Regions from separate parts of the Streptomyces sp. NPDC060028 genome, predicted to be linked through region 2. Evidence: riboswitches for the same ligand, from Rfam matches in the RefSeq annotation. Region 2 holds a riboswitch; each other region holds the start of a gene.
The links. Region 2 has a riboswitch for cyclic di-AMP ahead of ACFWBF_RS02180 (peptidoglycan DD-metalloendopeptidase family protein). Riboswitches for the same ligand answer to the same signal wherever they lie in the genome.

Region 1 (5,010 bases), on a different contig from region 2:
CCTGGCTCGTGACCCGGTACGCCGATGCCCGCCAGGCCCTCGCCGACCAGCGGCTCAGCAAGAATCCGGCGCACCACGCCGAGCCCGCGCACGCCAAGGGGAAGACCGGCATCCCGGGGGAGCGCAAGGCGGAGCTGATGACGCATCTGCTCAACATCGACCCGCCGGACCACACCCGGCTGCGGCGGCTGGTGTCGAAGGCGTTCACCCCGCGCAGGGTCGCCGAGTTCACCCCGCGGGTGCAGGAGCTGACCGACCACCTCATCGAGCAGTTCGCGAGCAAGGGGGAAGCCGACCTCATCCACGAGTTCGCGTTCCCCCTGCCCATCTACGCCATCTGCGAGATGCTCGGCGTACCGCGCGAGGACCAGGACGACTTCCGCGACTGGGCCGGGATGATGATCCGGCACGGCGGCGGCCCGCGCGGCGGGGTCGCCCGCTCGGTGAAGCAGATGCGGACCTACCTCGGCGAGCTCATCCACCGCAAAAGGGACGACCTGGGCAACGACCTGATCTCCGATCTGATCCGGGCCAGCGACCACGGCGACCACCTGACGGAGGCCGAGGCCACCGCCATGGCCTTCATCCTGCTCTTCGCCGGCTTCGAGACGACCGTGAACCTCATCGGCAACGGGGTCCACTCCCTCTTCATGAACCCGGACCAGCGCGAGCGCCTCCAGGCCTCCCTCGCGGCCGGGGAGAGCGGACTGCTGGAGACGGGCGTCGAGGAGCTGCTGCGCTACGACGGCCCGGTGGAGCTGGCCACCTGGCGGTTCGCCACCGAGGCGCTGACCCTCGGCGGGCAGGACGTCGCGGCGGGCGATCCGGTGCTGGTGGTCCTCGCGGCCGCCGACCGGGACCCCGAGCGGTTCGCCGAACCGGACACGCTCGACCTCTCCAGGACCGACAACCAGCACCTCGGATACGGGCACGGGATCCACTACTGCCTGGGTGCGCCGCTCGCGCGGCTCGAAGGGCAGACCGCGCTTGCGACTTTGCTCACGCGTCTGCCGGATCTGGAACTCGCTGTTCCGCCGGGCGACCTGCGCTGGCGCGGCGGACTCATCATGCGTGGCCTGCGCACTCTTCCGGTCCGCTTCACACCTCGCAACGAGTGAAGGCCGGCTGACTCGAAGTCAGTTTCCGTCGAAACTTGTGACAAGCGTTCGAAGGCCGCTAGGTTCTGCCGTTACCCCGCCGTTATGCGAAAGGTGCACCCTCATGCGTTCCGGGAACGGCCGCCACAGACGCCCCCGACAGATCCCCGCGATTGTCGTCACCGCCGGAGTCACCGGCTCCGCACTGGCCCTGCCGCTGCTCGCGGCCACGGGCGCGAGCGCGGCCGACGCCTCCACGTGGGACAAGGTCGCCGAGTGCGAGAGCGGTGGGACCTGGAGCGCGAACTTCGGCAGCGGCGCCTACGGCGGCCTGCAGTTCACCGAGGAGCAGTGGAAGGGCGCCGGCGGTCTCGACTACGCGACCCGCGCCGACCTGGCCAGCCGCTCGCAGCAGATCGCCGTCGCCGAACGGGTGCTGGCCTCGCAGGGCCCCCAGGCGTGGCCGATGTGCGCGGAGCCGGCCGGCCTGACCCGGCAGGCGCCGGCCGCGGACGTGGACCCGGGCGCGCCCGGCAGTCACGGGTCCGCCGCCCCGTCGGCGTCCCGCCCGGACGACTCCGTACCGGTCGGCGGCTCGGACGACCGCGCCACGGACTTCGGGGCCCCGACGCAGGGTTCCCCGAGCCCGTCCGGCTCGCCCTCCTTCGTGCTGCCCGACATCCCGCTCGGGCCGCCCAGCGGACTGCCCGTCATGCCGGACCCGGACCTGCCGACGACCCCGACCGCCCCGACCGACCCGGCGACCCCGACCGCCCCGGTCGCTCCGACGACCCCGGGCGACCCGACGGCGCCCGCCACGGGCCCCACGGCGCCCACCACGGGCCCCGCGGACCCGAACGCGCCCACGACGGGGCCGACGGCTCCCACGGCGCCGGGCGACCCGGGCGCTCCCGCCGCAGGCCCGGGCGCCCCGGCGGCAGGAGCCTCCACCGACCCCGCGGACCCGGCCGCGGGCGTGGGCGGCGGTAAGCACCGCGGAGAGGCCGCGGTCGAGGCACCCGTCACATCTGACGCCGCGTCGGACCCGACGTACACCGTTCAGCCGGGCGACAGCCTGGCCGCCATCGCGGACGCCAACGACCTCAAGGGCGGCTGGAACGCGCTCTATACGGCCAACCAGCAGGTCATCGGCGAGGACGCCAACTTGATCAAGCCCGGTCAGAACCTGGATCTAACCCGGTAATAGGGGCAGTTCGGGCACCCGGAAACACCTGATTGTCCGATTTAGTTAAGTGAGACATGTGTCTCTTCCGGTCAACTGGCGTGTCCGGCCCCGAGGCTTCCGCAAACCCCGTCCTCACCTGCGCAAACACTGGTCCGAAGGACGCAAGTAGGCCCCGTTTCTCCCCGATGGCGCTCGTTGAACATCGGGGAGAGACCTGTCTACCTTCTGAATCGCTCGCCACCGCGGGCTCCTTCGACCGCATCGCCGAATCCTGCCGGCGGACGGAGGGAACAGTCGTCGCGTCAAGCGCCGAAGGCAGGAGCGGGGGAACCAAGGTAGGTGCCGGGAGCGGCCGTTGAAAGACGGTCACGCCACCGGCTAGGGGTTAAGCGGTGCGCTAGGTCGCACCGCCGGGCAACTCACTCGCCCGAACCCGACAGCTCACCTCGTAGGCGTCGGTGAGGAGAAAATCCATGCTGCTTTCCGGCAAGGGCAAGCACCGTCGCGGTTCCAAGGCCGTCCGTATCGTCACGCTCGCCGGTGTCGCCGGTGTGGCCGTCGCGGCCCCCCTGATGGCCGCGGGCACCGCTTCCGCCGCCACCGCCTCCGAGTGGGACCGCGTCGCCTCCTGCGAGGCCGGCGGCAACTGGGCCATCAACACGGGCAACGGCTACTACGGCGGCCTGCAGTTCTCGTCCTCCACCTGGGCCGCCTACGGTGGCAAGGCGTACGCCGCGCAGGCCAACCAGGCCTCGAAGGCCCAGCAGATAGCCATCGCCGAGAAGGTCCTCAAGGGTCAGGGCAAGGGCGCCTGGCCGTCCTGTGGCGTGGGCCTGTCCGGCGCCTCGTACAACGGCGGCGCTGCCGAGACCCCGGCCAAGCCGAAGGCCGAGCCCAAGAAGGAGCAGAAGGCCGCGCCGAAGAAGGAGACCAAGCGCTCCGAGACCGCGGCCCCCTCCAAGCCGAAGACCGGGACCACGGCCCAGCCGAAGTCCGAGGCGCCCAAGACCGGCAACGGCTCGTACGAGGTCAAGTCCGGCGACACGCTGGGCACCATCGCCGAGGCCAACGGCCTCAAGGGCGGCTGGGAGAAGCTCTTCGAGCTCAACAAGGACATCGTGTCCGACGCCGACCTGATCTTCCCGGGGCAGAAGCTGAAGCTCAGCTGAATCCTGCGGTAACACCCACCGCCCGGCGCGTCCGCCCGACGCGCCGGGCGGTGGCGTGCTCCGGGCCTTGCGGCAGGCGGGCACCCCGATGTTCAAGGGACCTATGTCCCGGAAGAGGGGTATTCGGACCCTTTTTCGTCCCAGGACCCGGGCGGTCGGCCGGCCCAGTGCCCGGAGCCGGTTAGGCTCTAGGCGGCGAGGCCATCCCACGGCCTGACGCCACCGCACATCCAGCGTCACATCCCAGAAGGAGATGCTCGTGCCGTCCATCGACGTCGTCGTAGCCCGGGAAATCCTGGACTCCCGAGGCAACCCCACGGTCGAGGTCGAGGTGGGCCTCGACGATGGCAGCACCGGCCGTGCTGCAGTCCCGTCCGGCGCCTCCACCGGTGCATTCGAGGCCATCGAGCTGCGTGACGGTGACCCCAACCGTTACTTCGGCAAGGGCGTCGAGAAGGCCGTCCTGGCCGTCATCGAGCAGATCGGCCCGGAGCTCGTCGGCTACGACGCCACCGAGCAGCGCCTGATCGACCAGGCCATGTTCGACCTGGACGCCACCGACAACAAGGGCTCGCTCGGCGCCAACGCCATCCTCGGCGTCTCCCTCGCCGTCGCGCACGCCGCGTCCGAGGCCTCGGACCTCCCGCTCTTCCGCTACCTCGGCGGCCCGAACGCGCACCTGCTGCCCGTTCCGATGATGAACATCCTCAACGGTGGGTCGCACGCCGACTCCAACGTCGACATCCAGGAGTTCATGATCGCCCCGATCGGCGCGGAGTCCTTCTCCGAAGCGCTGCGCTGGGGTGCCGAGGTCTACCACACCCTGAAGAAGGTCCTGCACACCAAGGGCCTCTCCACCGGTCTGGGCGACGAGGGCGGCTTCGCCCCCAACCTGGAGTCCAACCGCGCCGCGCTGGACCTCATCGTCGAGGCCATCAAGCAGGCCGGCTACGTCCCGGGCAAGGACATCGCGCTCGCGCTCGACGTCGCCGCGTCCGAGTTCTACAAGGACGGCAAGTACGAGTTCGAGGGCCAGTCCCGCTCGGCCGCCGAGATGACCGAGTACTACGAGGAGCTCGTCTCCGCGTACCCGATGGTCTCCATCGAGGACCCGCTGTACGAGGACGACTGGGCCGGCTGGAAGACCCTCACCGACAAGCTGGGCTCCAAGGTCCAGATCGTCGGCGACGACCTCTTCGTCACCAACCCGGAGCGCCTGGCCCGCGGCATCGAGGAGGGCTCCGCGAACGCCCTGCTCGTGAAGGTGAACCAGATCGGTTCGCTGACCGAGACCCTCGACGCCGTCGAGATGGCCCAGCGCAACGGCTTCAAGTGCATGATGTCGCACCGCTCCGGTGAGACCGAGGACGTCACCATCGCCGACCTCGCCGTCGCCGTGAACTGTGGTCAGATCAAGACCGGCGCCCCGGCCCGCTCGGACCGCGTCGCCAAGTACAACCAGCTGCTGCGCATCGAGGAGATCCTCGACGACGCCGCGGTGTACGCGGGCCGCTCCGCGTTCCCCCGCTTCAAGGGCTAATCGCGCCCCGGCTTCCGT
Region 2 (5,010 bases):
CGCGCAGCCGGTCGGCCGGGACTCCCCAGCGCTCCAGGTGCGCGCCGACGCCCAGCGGGACGGCGAAGACCGTGTCCGTGCCGGCCAGTTCCTTGATCGTCGGGAGGTCGAGGTGGTCGTAGTGGTCGTGCGAGATCACCACGACGTCGACCGGGCCGAGCGCGGCCAGCGGCACCGGTACCGGATGCAGCCGCTTGGGTCCGGCGAAGGGGAAGGGGGAACAGCGCTCGCCCCACACCGGGTCGAACAGCACCCGCCGCCCGTCGATCTCCGCGAGCACGCTGGAGTGCCCCATCCAGGTCAGCCTCAAGCCGCTGGCCGGCGGCTTCGCCAGCTCGGCCAGGGTGGTCGGATAGACGGGGACGGGCGCGCCGGGGTTGCGCCGGAGCCGCTGCTCCTTGTGGAAGTAGATCTTGGCGAACTCCATCATCGACCCGGACGGCCTGGTCCTGGCCCCGACCGGGTTCTGGAAGACTCCGTCGGCGAAGTTCGGCGAGCGCAGGATCCGCTCCAGCCGCTCACCGGACGGGTCCGCGCCGAAGGCTTCGGGCCGCATGGCACGCAGCCGTGGACGCAAGGAACGGGAGCCGGTCAAGGCGCCTCCTGAGAGGGTGGGGGCGGGATGGGCGGACGGCTTACGACCATCCCAACGCGTACCGGGCCCGAAGGATTCCGACCCGGCCCCTGACATCATGCGCCGCTCCACCCCTTCTGTGGCGGCAGCGGGCCCGGCTACAGGAGCGGCGGGTCCGGCTACAGGAGCAGCAGGTCCGCGAGCAGCAGGTCCGGCTACAGGGGCAGCAGGTCCGGCCTCTTCGCCTCGACGTGGTCCCCGGAGGACTCCCCGCGCAGCCGGCGGCCGATCCACGGCACCAGGTACTCGCGGGCCCACTGGATGTTGTCCCGGGTCACGTCCACCGAGCCGCGCGGCAGCTGCGGCGGCCACGGCTGGTCCGGGTCGGCCGGCACCTCCAGGCCCAGCACCTGGGCGGCGCGCAGCGCGACCCGGGTGTGCCCCTCGGGCGAGAGGTGCAGCCGGTCGTCGTCCCAGGCCCGCCGGTCCTGTACGGACTTCAGGGACCAGAGGTCGAGCACCGGGCAGTCGTACCGGTCGGCGATCGCGCGCACGTGCGCGCTGTACGTCGCGACCTTGCCGCGCAGGTGCTTGAGGACCGGCACGCCCCGGGTGTCGAAGCCGGTGGTGATCATGACCTGGCCGACGGCCCCGGTGAGGTCGGCGACGGCCGCCTCGAACCGTTCGGCCACGTCGTCCGGGTCGCTGCCGGGACGGATGATGTCGTTGCCGCCCGCGCAGAAGGTCACCAGGTCGGGCGCGAGCTCCTTGGCCCGCGGGACCTGCTCCGCCACGATCTGGTCGAGGAGCCGCCCGCGGACGGCCAGGTTCGCGTACCGCAAATCGTGTTCTTCGCGTTGATCGGCCAGGAGTACGGCCAGCCGGTCCGCCCAGCCGAGAAACGTTTCCCCGGGTCCCGGGTCCCCCACGCCCTCGGTGAAGCTGTCCCCGATCGCCGCGTACGAGCCGATGGTCTTGAGTGTCGTCGTCGCTGCCACGGGACCACATCCTTCACCCCGTCACGTGACCTACGCCATCGTAGGCAGGGGTTGACGGACCGTGATTTATACCACCCGGCAGGTGAGGAATAACAGCGCGTGAGGCCGGGACCCTCCTCGGGCCCCGGCCTCACGCGGGTCTGGCATCCGTCTGGGGGACCGTCAGATGCCGACGCCCTTGGAGCGGAGGTAGGCCAGCGGGTCGATGTCGGAGCCGTAGGACGGGCCGGTGCGGATCTCGAAGTGGAGGTGCGGGCCGGTCACGTTGCCGGTGGCGCCGGAGAGGCCGATGCGCTGCCCCGCGGTGACGCTCTGGCCGACCGAGACCGACAGCTGGGAGAGGTGGCCGTACTGGGAGTACTTGCCGTCGGCGTGCCGGATGACGACCTCGTTGCCGTACGCGCCGCCCCAGCCCGCGGAGACGACGGTGCCCGCGCCGACCGCCTTGACGGTGGTGCCGCTGCTCGCGATGAAGTCGACACCGGTGTGGTAGCCGCTGGACCACATGGCGCCGGCGGTCTTGTACGCGGTGGAGACGCCGCCGCCGACGGGGGCGACGAAACCGGAGGAGGGCGCGGCCTGCTGCTGCTCGGCCGGGGCGGCGGGTGCGGCCGGGGCCTCGGCCTCGGGGGCGGCGCCCTCGTCCGAGGACCCTTCGCCGGCGGCGCTCTCGTCCGAGGCCGCCTCCGCGGAGTCGGCCGGGTCCTCGTCGGCGGAGGGATCGGCGGAGGAATCGGCAGAGGACTGCTCGGCGGGGGCCTGAGTCCGGGTCGGGGCGGACTCGGCGGTGTGCGCGGCGTCGCCCTCGGCGCCGAGCTTCAGCTTCAGCCCGGGGTGGATCAGCGAGGGGTCGGCTCCGACGGCCGCGCGGTTGGCGGCGTAGAGCTGCTGCCAGCCGCCGCCGAGGTGGCGCTGCTCGGCGATCTTGGAGAGGTAGTCACCCGGGACGACCGTGTACACGGCCGGCGCGGCCGTCCGCACCTGGGCGACGGGAGCGGCCCGCAGCGCCGCGGGGACCTGAGCGGCCCGGACGGGGGCCGTCGCCGGGGCGGCGGCGGGGGCCGCGTGGGCGCCGGCGGCTCCGAGCAGCGGGAGCGCGAGGGCCGCGCCGCCGGTACCGGCCATGGCGAAACCGCGGGATATCGAGGGGGACTTGGGACGGCGGTGCTTACCCTTTGCAGGCATGGCGAATTCCTCTCCGTCGCCTGCGAGGTGAGCTGTCGGGTTCGGACTGGAGATGTCCGGCCGTACATGAACAGCACATGTACGGCTTCACCCCGAGCCGTCCCGGTACAAAGATCCGGAACAGCGGCTTACCTGGTTCCCCCGCTCCTGCCGCGCGCGTGAATAGTCGGGTGCGGTTTCCGGACGGCGGCAGGATTCGGCGGTCCATCCGGATCGATCGCGAAGGTAATCGAGTTGTGCCACACCTAACAAGCCGTGAATTTCCTGACGGAATATCAAGGGTGTGGGACCGACGGAATTCCGGTCACCCTGTGTCCATTCAGCGGCGGCAAAAGCCGCCCCGGCAGGGAAATTCACCTTTGACGATCAGGCACTCACGGTCACCGTATGATCTGGCTCACGGGGACGTGCCCGATCTCGCTTCCACTCATGGCAAGTTGTCGCCAAGTAGTGTAATTCGGACATCCCCACGACCAGGCAGAGGAGCCGCCGTGACCCAGCAGATACCCCAGAGCCCGTCCACGGAGCCGAGGCTGGCCGGAGTACGCAACTTCCGTGACGTGGGCGGGCTGCCGACCGCCGACGGCCGAAGGGTCAAGACGGGACGACTGTTCCGTAGCGGACATCTCGCCCATGCCACCGAAACCGATGCAGAATTCCTCGCCGCTCTTGGACTGCACACCATCTTCGACTTCCGCAACGGCGCCGACCACGCGCTGGAGGGGCAGGACGTGGAACTGCCCGGCGTGCGCAATGTCAACATTCCGCTCTCGGACCCGGCGGACGGCACGGAATTCTGGAAGATGGTCCGCGAGGGCGGCCTCGAACAGCTCCGCACGGTCCTGGGCGACGGCAAGGGCGCCGCGCGGATGGCGAACTCGTACCGCGGGATGATCAAGAACCGCACCGCCGAGCACGGCCGGGTGGTCCACGCCCTCGCCGAGGACAGCGTCCCGGCCCTCATGCACTGCGCCGCCGGCAAGGACCGGGCCGGCCTGTCGATCGCCGTCACCCTGCTCGCGCTGGGCGTCGAGCGCGAGGCGGTCGTGGCGGACTACCTGGAGTCGAACGCCCCGCACAACCGCTACCGGGTCCGCCGCGGCAGTCGGTCCGCCGAGGCCCGCTCCCCCGAGGTGATGGAACTGCTCGCGCCGCTCTTCGACGCCCGCGCCGAGTACCTGACGGCGGCCTTCGAGACCATCGACGGCCACTGGGGCGGTCTGGACCGCTACCTCGCCGAGGGCCTCGGGCTCACGCCCGAGACCCTCGACCGGCTCCGGGACCGCCTGCTCGACTGAGGTCGACCCAGGTGGCCGGACGGACGGAGCGGGCGGTCAGCGGTTGCCGACCGCCTGCTTCACCAGCGTCTTGCCGAAGTCCCACATCAGCCCGCCACCGCCGTGCGCCTCGTCCATGACGTCCCGGAAGGCGCCCACGAACCGGTCGACGTCCGCCTCGTCCACGATCAGCGGCGGGATGAGCTTGATCACTTCCAGGTGGTCACCGGAGACCTGTGTGAGGATCCGGTGCTTCTGGAGCAGCGGTACGACGACCATCTGCGCGAACAGCCCCTTGCGGGCCGCCTGCAGCATCGTCCACCGGCTGCGCAGCCCCAGCGAGGACGGACGCCCGAACTCGATCCCGATCATCAGACCGCGTCCCCGCACCTCGTGCAGCAGCTCGTACTCGTCCACCAGTGCCGCGAGCCGCCCGCGCAGCAGGTCGCCCACGGCCCGGGCGTTCGCCACCACCGCCTCGTCCTCCATGACGCAGAGCACCGCCAGACCGGCCGCCATCGCCTGCGCGTTGGAGCCGAAGCTGGCGGAGTGCACGAGCACCCGGTCCATGGACGAGTAGACCTTCTTGAAGATCCAGTCCTTGCCCAGGGTCGCGCCGACCGGCACGTAGCCGCCCGACAGCGCCTTGGCCACGCACACCAGGTCCGGCTCCACACCCGGCTCGTGCTGGTACGCGTAGAAGTCGCCGGTACGTCCGAGGCCGGTCTGCACCTCGTCCGCGATCAGCAGCGCACCCCGCCGGTGCAGCAGTTCCTGCGCGGCGAGCAGGAAGTCGGGCGGGGCGGAGATCACGCCCTTGCCCTGGATCGGCTCGACGACGAAGGCGGCCACGTCACCGCGCTTCAGCTCCCGCTCCAGGGCGGCCAGATCGCCGAGCGCGATCTTCGTGTCGGGCAGCAGCGGCGCGAAGCCGTCCCGGAAGCCGCCCTCCCCGTTGACCGAGAGCGAGCCCGTG
Region 3 (5,010 bases), on a different contig from region 2:
TCGGCATGCTGCGGCTGGCCGGTGCGCCCTCGCTCGGCTGGCTGGACGTCAAGACCTCCGGCGGCGTGGAGGTGCCCGACATCGAGTCGGCCGTCGACGAGGAGCTCGCGCGGTTCGCCGCCGAGGGCCCGACGGCCGAGGAGATGGAGCGGGCCCAGGCACAGCTGGAGCGCGAGTGGCTGGACCGGCTGAGCACGGTGGCCGGCCGCGCCGACGAACTGTGCCGCTTCGCGGTGCTGTTCGGCGACCCGCAGCTGGCGCTGACCGCCGTCCAGCGCGTCCTCGACATCACCGCCGAGGAGGTGCAGGCCGTGGCCGCGGCCCGACTGCGCCCGGACAACCGCGCGGTGCTGGTCTACGAGCCGCTGGCCGGTTCGGACGCCGACGAGTCCGACGAGTCCGACGAGTCCGACGAGTCCGACGAGAGCAACGAGAACGAGGGGGCGGAGCAGTGAGCGACACCGCAGCCGTCACGATGACCTTCCACCCGCAGCCGCAGCCCGGCGAGCCGCAGCCGTGGGCCTTCCCGGCCCCCGACCGCGGGGTGATGCCGGGCGGCCTGACCGTGCTGCGCTGCCACCGCCCGGGCCAGCAGGTGGTGGCGGTCGAGATCAACCTCGCCGCCCCGCTGGACGCCGAGCCCGAGGGCCTGGACGGCGTGGCCACCATCATGGCCCGCGCGCTGTCCGAGGGCACCGACAAGCACTCCGCCGAGGAGTTCGCGGCCGAGCTGGAGCGCTGCGGCGCCACCCTCGACGCGCACGCCGACCACCCGGGCATCCGGGTCTCCCTGGAAGTGCCGGTCTCCCGGCTGCCCAAGGCGCTCGGCCTGCTCGCCGAGGCCCTGCGCGCGCCCGCCTTCGCCGACTCCGAGGTGGACCGGCTGGTGCGCAACCGGCTCGACGAGATCCCGCACGAGCTGGCCAACCCCCAGCGCCGCGCCGCCAAGCAGCTCTCCAAGGAGCTCTTCCCGGCCTCGCTGCGGATGTCCCGCCCGCGACAGGGCACCGAGGACACGGTCGCCCGTATCGACTCGGCGGCCGTACGCGCCTTCTACGAGGCCCACGTACGCCCCGCCACCGCCACCGCGGTGGTCGTCGGCGACCTGACCGGGGTCGACCTGGACGCGGTCCTGGCCGACACCCTGGGCTCCTGGACCGGCGACTTCGCGGAGCCGCTGCCGGTGCCGCCGGTGACCGCCGACGACACCGGCCGTGTGGTCATCGTCGACCGGCCCGGCGCGGTCCAGACGCAGTTGCTGATCGGCCGCATCGGCCCGGACCGGCACGACCGGGTCTGGGCGCCCCAGGTGCTCGGCACGTACTGCCTGGGCGGCACCCTCACCTCGCGCCTGGACAAGGTGCTGCGCGAGGAGAAGGGGTACACCTACGGCGTGCGCGCCTTCGGCCAGGTGCTGCGCTCCACCGCCGACGGCAAGGGCGCCTCGATGCTCGCCATCAGCGGCTCGGTGGACACCCCGAACACCGGCCCGGCGCTGGAGGACCTCTGGAAGGTGCTCCGCACCCTCGCGGAGGGCGGCCTGACCGATGCCGAACGGGACGTGGCGGTACAGAACTTGGTGGGCGTGGCCCCCCTGAAGTTCGAGACGGCCGCCTCGGTCGCCGGCACCCTCGCCGACCAGGTCGAGCAGGAGCTGCCGGACGACTACCAGGCTCAGTTGTACGCGCGGCTCGCCGAAACCGGCACGGTGGAGGCGACTTCGGCGGTCGTCAGCGCCTTCCCGGTGGACCGGCTGGTCACGGTGCTCGTGGGCGACGCCGCACAGATCGAGGAGCCGGTGCGCGCCCTCGGGATCGGTGACGTGAGCGTCGTCACCAACTGATCGGCACGGCGGCGCCGCGCGGGTGCTGCCCACCGACGGACGGCGGCCCAACTGGGCGGCATGCAGGGGGCTTCGGCGGCTTGTCCGTCGGGGCCCCTTTTGTCCGTTTAGGGGTGAGGTTGCTTGTATGTTCTGTGGCGTACGCAACAAAAAGCCGCGTCTGTTTGGCGATTGACTGATGATCCGCCTAGCGTCGGCCGTGCTGTTCGTCAGTCGTACCCGCCGCGCCCCGCGGCACCGGACAGCGATCGCCGAGTCCCCGTCAGGCGCGAGCCTGGGGAGCCGGGGACCCACATCAGTCCCTGGGGTGAATCGGACCGCCTCGCAAGAGGAGGCCCGTAGGAGACCTTCCTGCTCCGAACCCGTCAGCTAACCCGGTAGGCGAGAGGGAAGGAAAGGATCAGCCCCTTCATGGCGTTTGGCAGTCGTGCCGCCGGTAAGCACCGTGGTTCCAGTCGTCTGAGCCGCAAGACCGCCGGCTACGCCGGCATAGCCGCCCTCGCCACCACTGGTGTCGTCGGCTCCCTGGCCGGTCCCGCGTTCGCCGCGGACCAGGCCGCCCCCTCCATCGAGGACACCGGCCTGAACACCATCGTGGTGGCCGAGGACCTCGCGGGCGAGATCGAGGCCCAGGCCCAGTCCCAGCAGCGCGCCGCCGAGGCCGCCGCCGCCAAGGCGCAGGCCGAGGCCGACGCCAAGCAGCGGGCCGCCGAGGCCAAGCGCGTGGCCGAGGCCCGGGCGCAGGAAGAGCGTGACGCCGCCGAGCGCGCGGCCCGCGAGGAGGAGCGCAAGCGCCTCAACACCTTCGTCGCCCCCGTCGAGGACTCCTACGTCAGCACCCAGTGGCACGCGGGCGGCGGCATGTGGTCCTCCGGCAGCCACACCGGCATCGACTTCCACGCGGCCACCGGCACCACGGTCCACGCCGTGGGCGCGGGCACCGTGGTCGAGTCGGGCCAGGGCGGCGCGTACGGCAACAACATCGTCATCAAGCACGCCGACGGCACCTACACCCAGTACGGCCACCTGTCCGTGCTGAGCGTCTCCGTCGGCCAGCAGGTCGCCGCGGGCCAGCAGATCGGCCTGTCGGGCTCCACCGGCAACTCCAGCGGCCCGCACCTGCACTTCGAGGCCCGCACCGGCGCCGACTACGGCTCGGACATCGACCCGGTCGCGTACCTGCGCCAGCACGGCGTCACCGTCTGACCCGCCCGCACGACATCCGCGAAGGCCCCGGCTCCCCGAGCCGGGGCCTTCGCGTTGTGTGAATGTTTCGTATTTCCGGCCGTCCTCGGAAATCATCGTGTGTTGCCATAGAGTTGCACGCATCAATGACGTCGGCAGTCGGAAATAGGCGGAGGTCCGGTCTTGCGTATTCCCGCGCACGCGGTGTGCACAGCAATTCGCGACGACATCGTCTCCGGGGTGTTCGGGCCGGGCAGCCGGCTCACCGAAGAGGTGCTGGCCCGCCGGTACGGAGTCTCGCGCGTCCCGGTGCGCGAGGCGCTGCGCACGCTGGAGTCCGAGGGCTTCGTGACGACCCGTCGGCACGCGGGCGCCTGTGTGGCGGAGCCGACCGAGCAGGAGGCCGCGGACCTCCTGGAGCTGCGGATGCTGCTGGAGCCGCTGGCCGCCGCCCGGGCCGCGCGGCGGCGTACGGAGGCCCACCTCAAGGTGCTCCGCGGGCTGGTCCGGCTGGGGCAGGAGCGGGCGAAGCGGGGCCAGGGGGAGGATCTGCGCTCCCTGGGCGGCTGGTTCCACGAGACCCTCGCGCAGGCCTCCGGCAGTCCGGGGCTGATCGCGCTGCTCACGCAGATGCGGCACAAGGTCGCCTGGATGTACGCGGTGGAGGCCCCGGCGCGGCCGGTGGAGTCCTGGGCGGAGCACGGGGCGATCGTGGACGCGGTGGCGCGCGGTGACGCGGAGCGGGCCCGGGCGCTCACCGCGATCCACGCGGACCGGGCGGCCGGGGCGCACCGGATGCGGGTGAGGACTTCGCAACCTGCCGTAAACATGGCGAGCGGCCCGCATTAACAAATGCCGTATACAAAGGACGGATATTCGCGCGGCGCCGGGCAATTCGCGGTTCCGCGCTATTTTCGGCCGGTGCGAGCGGCTGGAATTCTGCTATTCCCGGACCGGTCGGGGGGTCCGGCGGTCCGGGAAAAGCAGTGAAGCCGTGGCCGCCGGTATTCCGGTGGCCACGGCTTCGCCGTACGAGCAGTAACGGCAGTAACGGCAGCAACTGCAGTCGAGCCGTACGAGCCAATGCGAACCGTACGAGCCGAACGAGCCGAACCCGAGGGGTCAGACGGTCTCGGGGAGCTCCTCGAGACCCTCGGCGACCAGCTTCGCGAGGCGCTCCAGCGCAGCCTCGGCGCCTTCGGCGTCGGACGCGAGGACGATCTCCTCGCCGCCCTGGGCGCCCAGGCCCAGAACCGCCAGCATGGAAGCGGCGTTGACGGGGTCGCCGCCGGCCTTCGCGATGGTCACCGGGACGCCGGAAGCGGTCGTCGCGCGGACGAAGATCGAGGCGGGACGAGCGTGCAGGCCCTCGGCCCACCCGACGTTGACGCGGCGCTCTGCCATGGTGATGCCCTTCAGGTTCTTACGGTTGTCTAGACCAGTCTCTCACGACGCCCGGAATGCTCCGACCGACCTTCGGCCTGAATCTCCCTGCCGTTCGGCCCTCCCCAGCTTGCACTGATTTGCGTCGGCATGCCTGATGCGCCGCGCCAGGGCCACCCGAGCCACAGGAGCCTTAAGGTGGCCCCATGACCACCGAGTCGGACCCCTCGTACCCGGCACACTGGGAAGCGGACGTCGTCCTGCGGGACGGCGGCACCGCCCGCATCAGACCCATCACCACCGAGGACGCGGGCCGGCTGGTCAGCTTCTACGAGCAGGTTTCGGACGAGTCGAAGTACTACCGCTTCTTCGCCCCCTACCCCCGGCTCTCCGACCGCGACGTGCACCGCTTCACCCACCACGACTACGTGGACCGGGTCGGCCTCGCGGCGACCATCGGCGGGGAGTTCATCGGCACCGTCCGCTACGACCGGATCGGCTCCGACGGCCGCCCGGCCACCGGGCCCGCCGACGAGGCCGAGGTCGCCTTCCTCGTCCAGGACGCCCACCAGGGCCGGGGCGTGGCCTCCGCCCTGCTC

Region 1: linked by a shared signal. The riboswitch ahead of ACFWBF_RS03540 (transglycosylase family protein) and the one ahead of ACFWBF_RS02180 (peptidoglycan DD-metalloendopeptidase family protein) in region 2 are both predicted to bind cyclic di-AMP.
Region 3: linked by a shared signal. The riboswitch ahead of ACFWBF_RS19665 (M23 family metallopeptidase) and the one ahead of ACFWBF_RS02180 (peptidoglycan DD-metalloendopeptidase family protein) in region 2 are both predicted to bind cyclic di-AMP.

Annotation. Positions count from the first base shown of each region.
Region 1 is NZ_JBHWVJ010000004.1:80,397-85,406, reverse strand. Features, by position in the region: gene ACFWBF_RS03550 (cytochrome P450) at 1-1,118, shown strand, start outside; gene ACFWBF_RS03545 (transglycosylase family protein) at 1,222-2,301, shown strand; cyclic di-AMP (ydaO/yuaA leader) riboswitch at 2,581-2,753, shown strand; gene ACFWBF_RS03540 (transglycosylase family protein) at 2,757-3,452, shown strand; gene eno (phosphopyruvate hydratase) at 3,706-4,992, shown strand.
Region 2 is NZ_JBHWVJ010000002.1:230,401-235,410, forward strand. Features, by position in the region: gene ACFWBF_RS02170 (MBL fold metallo-hydrolase) at 1-556, opposite strand, end outside; gene ACFWBF_RS02175 (SGNH/GDSL hydrolase family protein) at 790-1,572, opposite strand; gene ACFWBF_RS02180 (peptidoglycan DD-metalloendopeptidase family protein) at 1,735-2,757, opposite strand; cyclic di-AMP (ydaO/yuaA leader) riboswitch at 2,762-2,969, opposite strand; gene ACFWBF_RS02185 (tyrosine-protein phosphatase) at 3,249-4,055, shown strand; gene ACFWBF_RS02190 (aspartate aminotransferase family protein) at 4,092-5,010, opposite strand, start outside.
Region 3 is NZ_JBHWVJ010000036.1:65,418-70,427, forward strand. Features, by position in the region: gene ACFWBF_RS19655 (M16 family metallopeptidase) at 1-455, shown strand, start outside; gene ACFWBF_RS19660 (M16 family metallopeptidase) at 476-1,843, shown strand; cyclic di-AMP (ydaO/yuaA leader) riboswitch at 2,083-2,242, shown strand; gene ACFWBF_RS19665 (M23 family metallopeptidase) at 2,255-3,049, shown strand; gene ACFWBF_RS19670 (GntR family transcriptional regulator) at 3,212-3,877, shown strand; gene ACFWBF_RS19675 (HPr family phosphocarrier protein) at 4,151-4,432, opposite strand; gene ACFWBF_RS19680 (GNAT family N-acetyltransferase) at 4,618-5,010, shown strand, end outside.